DNA from 2 places in the Lysobacter sp. TAB13 genome. Region 2 is predicted to be linked to the other one. Evidence: predicted binding sites of a transcription regulator. Region 2 holds the regulator's gene; the other holds the start of a gene.
The links. Region 2 encodes HrcA, which represses chaperone genes, less so after heat shock. Its sites were predicted from a motif close to TTNGCACTCNNNNNNNNNGAGTGCNAA; they were not measured.
Positions count from the first base shown of each region.

Region 1: the regulator HrcA is predicted to act here: its motif matches at 1,817-1,843, upstream of rpoH (RNA polymerase sigma factor RpoH).

Region 1 covers NZ_JBFRDR010000007.1:197,656-202,729, reverse strand. The annotation lists gene AB4Y92_RS11165 (TonB-dependent receptor domain-containing protein) at 1-1,148, opposite strand, end outside; gene rpoH (RNA polymerase sigma factor RpoH) at 1,854-2,732, shown strand; gene AB4Y92_RS11155 (DUF1203 domain-containing protein) at 2,969-3,436, shown strand; gene AB4Y92_RS11150 (hypothetical protein) at 3,629-4,057, shown strand; gene AB4Y92_RS11145 (NAD(P)/FAD-dependent oxidoreductase) at 4,136-5,074, opposite strand, start outside.
Region 2 covers NZ_JBFRDR010000001.1:334,570-339,643, forward strand. The annotation lists gene dnaJ (molecular chaperone DnaJ) at 1-97, opposite strand, end outside; gene dnaK (molecular chaperone DnaK) at 393-2,309, opposite strand; gene grpE (nucleotide exchange factor GrpE) at 2,507-3,022, opposite strand; gene hrcA (heat-inducible transcriptional repressor HrcA) at 3,199-4,251, opposite strand; gene recN (DNA repair protein RecN) at 4,675-5,074, shown strand, end outside.

The sequences.
Region 1 (5,074 bases), on a different contig from region 2:
CTGGTCAACAGCGCGGTGATGTCGGCGGTGTTGAGCCCTTGTCCGCCCGAGGCGGTGCTGGTGCCGAAGTTGATGCCCGGGTCAAAGGGGACGATGTCGCCGTTCGGCGCGAACTGCAGATAGGTGCGCTTGTTCGGGCCGAAGCCGACCAAGGCGCCGCCGGGAGAGGTGATCGCGCCGCTGGCCGGCAGCAGCAGGCCGCCGAAGGTGTTGGTGAAGGTGCGCGCGTTGCGGATCAGCACGGTGCCGGGGATGCCGTCTTCCGGGCCGGTGTCGAAGGGAATGTTCGGATTGACGCGGCCGTCGTTGCCGGGCGTGCGGCCGGGCTGGTTGGTCGCCATCTGCGTGGCGTTGGGATTGGCCGGGAAGGCGTAGGCGCGGGCGAAATCGGTGCGGTCCGAACGCACCAGGCCTTCGGATTCGTCGTAGGAGCCGCTGACGATCACGTTGCCGCGGCCGTCGGCGAAGTCCGAACCGGCGACGAAGTTGTAGCCCAGGGTCTGGTTGTCGCTCTGATCGCTGATGCCGTAGTTGAAATTGACTTCGGCGCCCTGGAAACGGTCCTTGAGGATGACGTTGACCACGCCGGCGATGGCGTCGGAGCCGTAGGTCGGCGCGCCGCCGATGGCGACGTTCTCGACGCGGTCGATCATCTGCACCGGGATCGCGTTGAGATCGACCTGGGCGCCGGCGGAGAAGCCGAAGTTGGTCAGCGCGCGCGAGGTCACCACGCGGCGGCCGTTGATCAGGGTCAGCGTGCGGTTGCTGCCCAGGCCGAACCGGTTCACGAAGTTGACGCCGCCGGCGAAGCTGCCCTGGCCGCCTTCGGGCGTCTGGCCGACGCCGAAGCCGACGGTCTGGTTGAGCGCGTCGGCGATGTTGGTCACGCCGCGCTCGCGCACGGCGTCGCCGTTGATCACCGTGGCCGGTTCCAGCGAATCGAAGCCGGTGCGCGGAATGCGCGAGGCGGTGACCTGGATGCCTTCCAGTTCGGTGGCGGCGCGTTCGGCCGGCACGGCGGCGGGAGCCGTGGACGTCTGCGCGTCCTGAGGCCCTGCGACCGCGAAGCCCGGCGCCGCCATGGCGAAGGCGATAGCGATGAGTAAGGGACGGCGCCGCAGCGCCCTCCCGTTGGAAGTGGTGGTCATGTCGTTCCCCGTCGTACGCCGGCCCGAGGCGGCCGGCCCGTCCACTACGCGCAGTCCGGGCCCGAGTCGCAACCGGTCGGCGTGCCGGGAAACATTAAAATTTTGTGATGGGCTTCTCTATCTTACTGATTCTGCGAGAACGCCCGGACGGCATAAGCGGTTTTGATGGCTTCGGGCCAGCGATTTGCACGGATCGGGCCGACCGATTCGCAAGTCGTGTCCAGGTATGCGGAAGGTGCGCAGATGCGTTGCCGAGCATTCGTTCGGACCCGCCCGCCGCGGCTTGCTCAGGCGATCGCTCGCGGCCTCGACGGGCGGCACATTGTCCCAGCCGGCCGTGCCACCTGAACGGAGCCCCGGTTTCGGCTGGAACTTTGGCCCACGAGAGGTGGTCTCAGATGGGCTTGCGATGAAACCGGCGGCCGGATGCGGCGCGAATCCGCGTTCAAAGCCACTCGGACGGAAGCGGGCCGTGACCCGGCTGCTCCGTCATCGCTGCATTAACTCATTGTTTTCGCGGAATAATTTTAAATTCATCCGGGCGCAGCAGGATGCACATCGTTGAAGCATCCGGTTCCCGCGGCGCCAACGCGCGAAGACCCCACCCGCCGTCACGAGTTCGCAGTTCCGACGTTCTAATGCCGCAACACAGTGAACTTCCCTTCGCTTTAGCACTCCTATAGGCCGACTGCTAAGATCGCTGCCATGACCCCTATTGCCCAATCCACTGCTCTAGTCGCCAACAACCTGCCTGTGCCCAGCGCGCTCGGTTCGCTGGACGCGTACATCGGCGCCGTGCACCAGATTCCGGTGCTCACCGCCGAAGACGAGCAGGCGCTGGCGCGCCGTTTCCGCGACGGGGAAGACCTCGACGCGGCCCGTGAACTCGTTCACTCGCACCTGCGCTTCGTGGTCCACGTGGCCCGCGGCTACAACGGCTACGGCCTGCAGATCGGCGACCTCATCCAGGAAGGCAACATCGGCCTGATGAAGGCGGTCAAGCGCTTCGACCCGGAACAGGGCGTGCGCCTGGTGTCCTTCGCGGTCCACTGGATCCGCGCCGAGATGCATGAGTTCATCCTCAAGAACTGGCGCATCGTCAAGGTCGCCACGACCAAGGCGCAGCGCAAGCTGTTCTTCAACCTGCGCAAGAGCAAGAAGCGCCTGGGTTGGATGAACGCCGAGGAAGTGAGCCAAGTCGCGAAGGACCTCAACGTTTCCGAGCGCGAAGTGCTGGAAATGGAATCGCGCCTGTCCGGCCGCGACATCGGTTTCGATGCCCCGGCCGACGAGGACGACGACCACGCCCCGCCGTCGCCGGCCGCGTACCTGCGCGCCGCCGAGGAAGACCCCTCGCAGAGCTACGAGCGCGAGGACGAGGAAGACAACCAGCTCGGCCTGCTGCGCGAAGGTCTGGCCGGCCTGGATGCGCGTTCGCGCGACATCATCAAGCGCCGCTGGCTCGATGCCGACAGCAAGATCACGCTGCAGGAACTGGCCGATGAGTACGGCGTCAGCGCCGAGCGCATCCGCCAGATCGAGGCGAACGCGCTGAAGAAGATGCGCGGATTGTTCGCGGCCTAACGAAGCTGCGTACAACGCGATGCGACACGACGGCCCGGGAAACCGGGCCGTTTGTTTTTCTGCGCGCGGATTGATCCGCCCGAGGCGATCGCGCCATCGCGCCGAACCAGCGTTCCCGGCCCATGCCCGGCTCGCCTTCACGGCCGCGCATAAATTCCCCAATCGAGCGCAAGACGCGGATATCGCCGCAACCCGTCCGGTCCTATCGTGCAGGCGAATTTCCATTCGGAGTCGCCATGAACGCCTATCGCATCGACGGCCTCGCGCCGGAACCCTTCGCCCCGCTGTTCGCGCTCGACGACGCCAGCCTGCACGCGCACGGCATGCGCCGGGTCGTCGCCGACAGCCCGACCGGTTATCCGTGCCGGGTTTCGCTGGCCAACGCCGCCCCCGGCGAAACCCTGCTGCTGCTGACCTACGAACATCACACCGACGGCCCGTACCGCGCCAGCGGCCCGATCTACGTGCGCGAAGCCGCGGCGCGCGCGACGCACTTCGAGGACGAACTGCCGCCGATGCTGCGCACCCGCTATCTGTCGCTGCGCGCCTACGACGGCGACGGCTGGATGCTTTCGGCGCGCACGCTGGACGGCACCGAGGCCGATGCCGCGCTGGCCGAGGTGATGGCCGATCCGGCCGTGGCGACGGTGCATGCGCACAACGCGCGCACCGGTTGCTTCCTGTGCGCGATCGCGCGCGCATGAGCCGTTGAGCCGGGCGATTGCGAGTACTGGTCGGGCGATCGAAGCATCGCTCCCCAGCGCGCCACGGCGGCCGCCGTCAACGGCGATCGCCGTCGCGAAGGGAGTACTCAACCGGGCGGCGTCCGGACCGTTGCGCGCGCGTTCGCCCGCGACGGACCGGCGGCCGCGCAATCGCAAACCAACGGAGGGTTTATGCAAGCGAACAAACTGTACGCGCTGGGCGCTTTCCTGTCGGTGTTCGCGCTGTCGCACAGTCAGCCAGCGCGCGCCGGCGACATGAGCAACGCGGTGGTGACCTGCTACGTCGATACCTACGATCTGGACATTCCGCAGCCGCTGTATTGCGAATCGGTGTGGATACCCAACCGCGGCACCAATCCCAGCACCGCCTACTTCGAGGTGACCGGTCTGCAGGCCGGCCGCTACGGATTCGTCTGGCGCAATCTGGAAAACAACCAGGTCATGACCGCCTGCGCCAACCGCAATTACTGCTACATCTCGATCAAGACCGAAACCCGCGGCGACGGCGAGGCCACGCTCGGGGTAACCATCACCGACCTGGACACCGGCGCGACCAAGGACGCGCAGGCCACCGCGCTGTACTGGGACGGCGTGAGTTGAGCGAGCCGCGCTGAGCGGGCATCGCCCGGCGACCGCTCAGGGCGCGATGTCGCGTCCTGGGCGGTCGCATGTCGCCGATCACCGCTTGGGCGTCGCGCCCTGGCCGCTGCCGTCGCTGCCGCCGCCGCCGAAAATGATCCGCGCGTGGCGTTGATAAGTGAAATACGCCCACGACCAGTTGAGCATCACGATCAGGCGGTTGCGAAAGCCGATCAGGAAGAACACGTGCGCGGCCAGCCAGAACGCCCAGGCCAGGAAGCCGGAGAACTTCAGCCCGCGCAGATCCACCACCGCCGCGCGCCGGCCGATCGTCGCCAGATTGCCGTAATCGACATAGCGGAACGGCTCCAGCGTGCGCCCGGCCAGACGCGCGCGGATCGCGCGCGCGACGTAGCTGCCCATCTGCTTGGCGCCGGGCGCGACGCCGGGCACCGGTTGGCCGTTGGCCTGCTGGATGGCGGCCAGATCGCCGGCGACGAAAATCTCCGGATGCCCGGGCACGCTGAGGTCGGGCGCGACCTGCACGCGGCCGGCGCGATCGCGCGGCGCGTCGAGCAGGGCGCCGAGCTTGGACGCGGCCACGCCGGCGGCCCACAGCACCGTGCGCGCGGGTACGAATTCGGCCCCGAGCATGTAGCCCTCGCCATCGATCGAAGCCACCGGCGTGCCGGTGGAGACTTCCACGCCCAGCCGCTGCAACTGCGCGCGCGCTTTCTCCGACAGCGACTCGGGAAAACTCGACAGCACGCGCGGGCCGGCTTCGATCAGGCGCACGCGCGCCTGCGCCGGGTCGATGCGGCGGAATTCGCGGCGCAAGGTCTTGCGCGAAATCTCCGCCAGCGTGCCGGCCAGTTCGACCCCGGTCGGGCCGCCGCCGACCACGGCGAAATGCAGCCACGCCGAACGCTCTTCTTCGCTCTCGGCCGCTTCGGCGCGTTCGAACGCCAGCAACACGCGGCGACGGATGTGCAACGCGTCGTCGAGGGTTTTCAGGCCCGGCGCGTCGTCGGCCCATTC
Region 2 (5,074 bases):
GGTGTTTCATCGCGCAGCGGCGATAGGCCTTCTTGAGGTCGTCGTCGCTGGCGTTGCGCGCAACGCCCAGTACTTCGTAGTAGTCGCGTTTGCTCATGGGCGGGGACTGGGTTCTTCGGTAATCGGAAACGTAATTTGATTCGGAACGCCGGGGCCGGCGGAATCGAATCCACCGGGCCGTCATTCCCGCGAACGCGGGACTCCAGCGACTTTCTTGCAGGAACGTCTCAGGCCGTCGGATTCCCGCGTTCGCGGAAAAAAATCACGATCGGCCCGGCGTGCCCGCAAGCTGCAATCCGGCCTCGGATACGAGAACGGGGAACCGGTCGTACCGGTCGCGCGTTTCGGCGGCGACCCGTCCATTACCGATTCCCCATTCCCAATTTCCGGCCTTACTTCTTGTCGTCCTTCACTTCGGTGAATTCCGCATCGACCACGTCGTCGGCCTTGGCCGAGGCGCCGTTGCCGGCCGGAGCTTCTTCGCCCGGCTGACCGACGTTGACCGCCGCGAGCAAGGTCTGCGCCGCTTCTTCCAGCGCCTTCGACTTGGCTTCGATCTGGCCCTTGTCGTCGCCCTTCATCGCCGTTTCCAGCTCGGAGATCGCGGCTTCGGCGCGGCCGATCTGGTCGCCCGGCAGCTTCTCGCCGTGTTCCTTGATGGTGCTGCGGGTCATGTGGATCAGACCGTCGGCGTGGTTGCGCGCCTGCACCAGCTCGTGGAACTTCTGGTCTTCCTCGCGGTTGGCTTCCGCGTCGGCGACCATCTTGGCGATCTCTTCCTCGGACAGACCCGAGCCGGCCTTGATCTCGACCTTCTGTTCCTTGTTGGTCTTCTTGTCCTTGGCCGACACGTGCAGGATGCCGTTGGCGTCGATGTCGAAGGACACCTCGACCTGCGGCATGCCGCGCGGCGAGGGTTCGATGCCGGACAGGTCGAAACGCGCCAGCGACTTGTTGAAGCGGGCCTGCTCGCGCTCGCCCTGCAGCACGTGCACGGTCACGGCCGACTGGTTGTCCTCGGCGGTGGAGAAGGTCTGCGAGGCCTTGGTCGGAACGGTGGTGTTCTTCTCGATGATCTTGGTGAACACGCCGCCCAGGGTTTCGATGCCCAGGCTCAGCGGGGTCACGTCGAGCAGCAGCACGTCCTTGACCTCGCCGGCCAGCACGCCGCCCTGGATCGCCGCGCCGACGGCGACGGCTTCATCCGGGTTGACGTCCTTGCGCGGTTCCTTGCCGAAGAACTCGGCCACCGCCTGGCTGACCTTGGGCATGCGGGTCTGGCCGCCGACCAGGATCACCTCGGCCACGTCGCTGGCGCGCAGGCCGGCGTCGTTGAGCGCGATGCGGCACGGCTCGATCGTCTTCTTGACCAGATCCTCGACCAGCGACTCCAGCTTGGCGCGGGTCAGCTTGATGTTGAGGTGCTTCGGGCCGGAGGCGTCGGCGGTGACGTAGGGCAGATTGACTTCGGTCTGCTGCGAGGAGGACAGCTCGATCTTGGCGCGCTCGGCCGCGTCCTTCAGGCGCTGCAGGGCCAGCGGGTCCTTGCGCAGGTCGATGCCCTGGTCCTTCTGGAACTCTTCGACCAAGTAGTCGATGACGCGCTTGTCGAAGTCTTCGCCGCCCAGGAAGGTGTCGCCGTTGGTGGACAGCACCTCGACCTGCATTTCGCCGTCGACCGAGGCGATCTCGATGATCGACACGTCGAAGGTGCCGCCGCCCAGATCGTAGACCGCGATCTTGCGATCGCCGCCCTTCTTGTCCATGCCGTAGGCCAGCGCGGCCGCGGTGGGTTCGTTGATGATGCGCTTGACGTCGAGGCCGGCGATCTTGCCCGCGTCCTTGGTCGCCTGGCGCTGGCTGTCGTTGAAGTAGGCCGGCACGGTGATGACCGCCTCGGTGACCGTCTCGCCCAGGTAGGCCTCGGCGGTCTTCTTCATCTTGCTCAGCACTTCGGCCGAAATCTGCTGCGGCGCCATCTTGTTGCCGTCGATGGTCTGCACCCAGGCGTCGCCGTTGTCGTGCGCGGCGATGCCGTAGGGCACCAGGCCGATGTCCTTCTGCACTTCGGCGTCGGTGAACTTGCGGCCGATCAGGCGCTTCACCGCGTAGAAGGTGTTCTTCGGATTGGTGACCGCCTGACGCTTGGCCGAGGCGCCGACCAGGACTTCGCCGTCCTTGGTGAAGGCGACGATGGACGGCGTGGTGCGGTCGCCCTCGGAGTTTTCGATGACCTTGGCCTTGCCGCCTTCCATGATCGCAACGCAGGAATTGGTGGTGCCCAGGTCGATGCCGATGATCTTGCCCATAGATGTAGCTCCCTCTCTCAATGCTTGAATGTTGGGGGCGGCGCGTGGTGCTGCAGGCCGCCGATGTTCGCTATTTGGGGCCCGGTGCCGGGCAGTTCAAGCGCCCGTGCCCGTTCCCCTCAATTGTTGTTGCCTTGGGTGAAGCCCGCGATCCACGCCCTCACGGCCCCCGCCGCGGCGCGGATGCGTCTTGCGATTCAGCCGTCCTGGGCGACCACGACCAAGGCCGGGCGCAGCAGGCGGTCGTTGAGCAGCCAGCCCTTCTGGTAGACCTGGACCACGTGATTCGGGGCCACGCCCGGCGCCGGCACCATGCTCATGGCCTGGTGGTGCTCCGGATTGAAGGGCTGGCCGGTGGGGTCGACCGCGACCAGGCCGTTGTCGTCGGCCACCTTGAGCAGCTGGCGCAGGGTCAGCTCCATGCCTTCGCGCAGCGCGCCGGCCTCGGCACCGGCGACGGCCAGGCCGGCTTCCAGGCTGTCGATCACCGGCAGCAGGGCGCCCAGCAGGCGCTCGTTGGCGAACTTGCGCGCCATCTCGACGTCGCGCGCCACGCGCTTGCGCTGGTTGTCGAGTTCGGCGCGTTCGCGCAGCGAATCCTCGCGCAGCTTGTTCAGCTCGGCGCGCAGGGTCTCGACCTCGGACAGCTCGGCGACCGGCGCCGGGTCCTGGGCGTCGAGGTTCAAGTCGGGATTGGGATCGTTTTGGCTCATGCTGGTTCCTGGCGGTTTTCCGCGACAGGGCCAGCTATGGGGCCGGCACGGGGGCATTCAAGTGCCGGGATCTGCGGCGATCGTGCGGGATCGGCGCTCAGTTGCGGCGTGCGGGGGCGGTTTCGGGACAATCCGGGCGCGTGCGAGGGCCCGGCCGCGAACGCGAAGAAGGCCGGTTACTCGGCTTCGGTCGTCTGAAACGCGTCGCCCAGCGCATCGGCCGCGGCCTGCACCACCGGGATCACCCGGTCGTAGGCCATGCGGGTCGGCCCGATCACTCCGAGCACGCCCAGCACCCGCCCGCCGGCGGTGTACGGCGCGGTCACCAGCGACACGCCTTCCAGCGGCGCCAGCCCGGTTTCCTCGCCGATGAAGATGCGCACGCCCGGCGCCTGCACGGTGCGCTCCAGCAATTGCAGGATCTCGCGTTTGCGCGCGAACGCCTCGAACAGCTCGCGCAGCCGGTCCAGGTCGGCCAGCTCCTGCACGCCCATCAGCCGGGTCTGCCCGGCCAGGACCATGTCGTCGCTGTCCGGCGTCAGCACTTGCTCGGCCAGCTCCACCGACTGCGCCAGCAGCGTCTGCATCTCGGACTGGGCGTTGCGCAGCTCCAGCAGCAAGGTGGCGCGGATCTCGGCCACCGGGCGGCCGGCGAAATGGGCGTTGAGGTAATTGCCGACCCGTTCCAGCTCGCCGGCTTCGTACGGCCGGCGGGTCTGGATGATGCGGTTCTGCACGTCCTGGTCGGCGAAGACCAGGATCGCCAGCACCCGTTGCGCGTCGAGCGGCACGAAATCGATGCGCCGAAACGCGAACTGCTCGCGCTTGGGCACGCTCACCACGCCGACGAAGTGGGTCATCGCCGACAGCAGCTCCGAGGCGCTGCCGAGCAAGGCCTGGGTGCCGGTGCCCGACGGCAGCTCGCTGCGCAGCCGCGCGACCTCGCCGTCCGGCAGCGGCCGCACCTGCAGCAGCGAATCGACGAACAGCCGGTAGCCCTGCGAGGTCGGGATGCGTCCGGCGGAGGAATGCGGCGCGCTGAGCAGGCCGGCGTCTTCCAGGTCCGACAGGATGTTGCGGATCGTCGCCGCGCTGACGTCGAGCCCGGCGTGCCGGGCCAGCGTCTGCGACCCGACCGGCTCGCCGCTGTGGATATAGCGGCCGATCAGCGTGCGCAGCAATTGCCGCGCGCGCGGGTCGAGGCTGGGATCGGGAGGTCGGCGGCTCATGGGGATGGATATAGGCGCGTGGAGGTGGGGGCGCAAGGGTTGGGGTGGGAGGAGCTAGGAGTGAGAAGCGAGAACTGAGGAGTGAGTGGCGAGGAATGAGGCCCCGGATCGAGGATGAGACTTCGATGTCTCCGTGGGAGGGGCTTTCAGCCCCGACGCCCGAAGCGACGACACTTTCAAAAGCTGCGCGGCGACTGGAAGCAGTCGGGGCTGAAAGCCCCTCCCACGGAGACTTCGGGCTCCGCGCAGATCTCCAAGTTTCAATCGACATCAAGATTCGAGCCGGTCCGGGTAAGAATTAAGCCCCACACTGCGCCGGCAGCGCGACCGGATCTCAGCTTTTGATCCACCCGCCCCCTACGCTCGCCCCCGCCGCCGCTCCCATTCCCAGCCACCACCCTGCCCAGGCACAATCGCCGCCGCATGCTCGCCCATCTCTCGCTCAAGCAATTCGCCGTCGTCAGCGCCGCCGAGCTCAGCTTCGGTCCTGGCCTTACCGTGATCTCCGGCGAAACCGGCGCCGGTAAATCCCTGCTGGTCGATGCCCTGGGGCTGCTCAGCGGCCTGCGCGCCGACAGCGGCGTGGTCCGCCACGGTGCCGACCGCGCCGAACTGGTCGCCGACTTCACCCTCGACGACGCCCCGCTCGCCGCCGCCTGGCTGCGCGAAAACGAACTCGACGAAACCGGCGACGGCGACGCGCCGGTCTGCCAGATCCGCCGGGTCATCCGCGCCGACGGCGGCTCGCGCGCCTGGGTCAACGGCCGGCCGGTGACGTTGAATCAACTGGCGGATTTAACCTCTCGGTTGGTCGAAATCCACG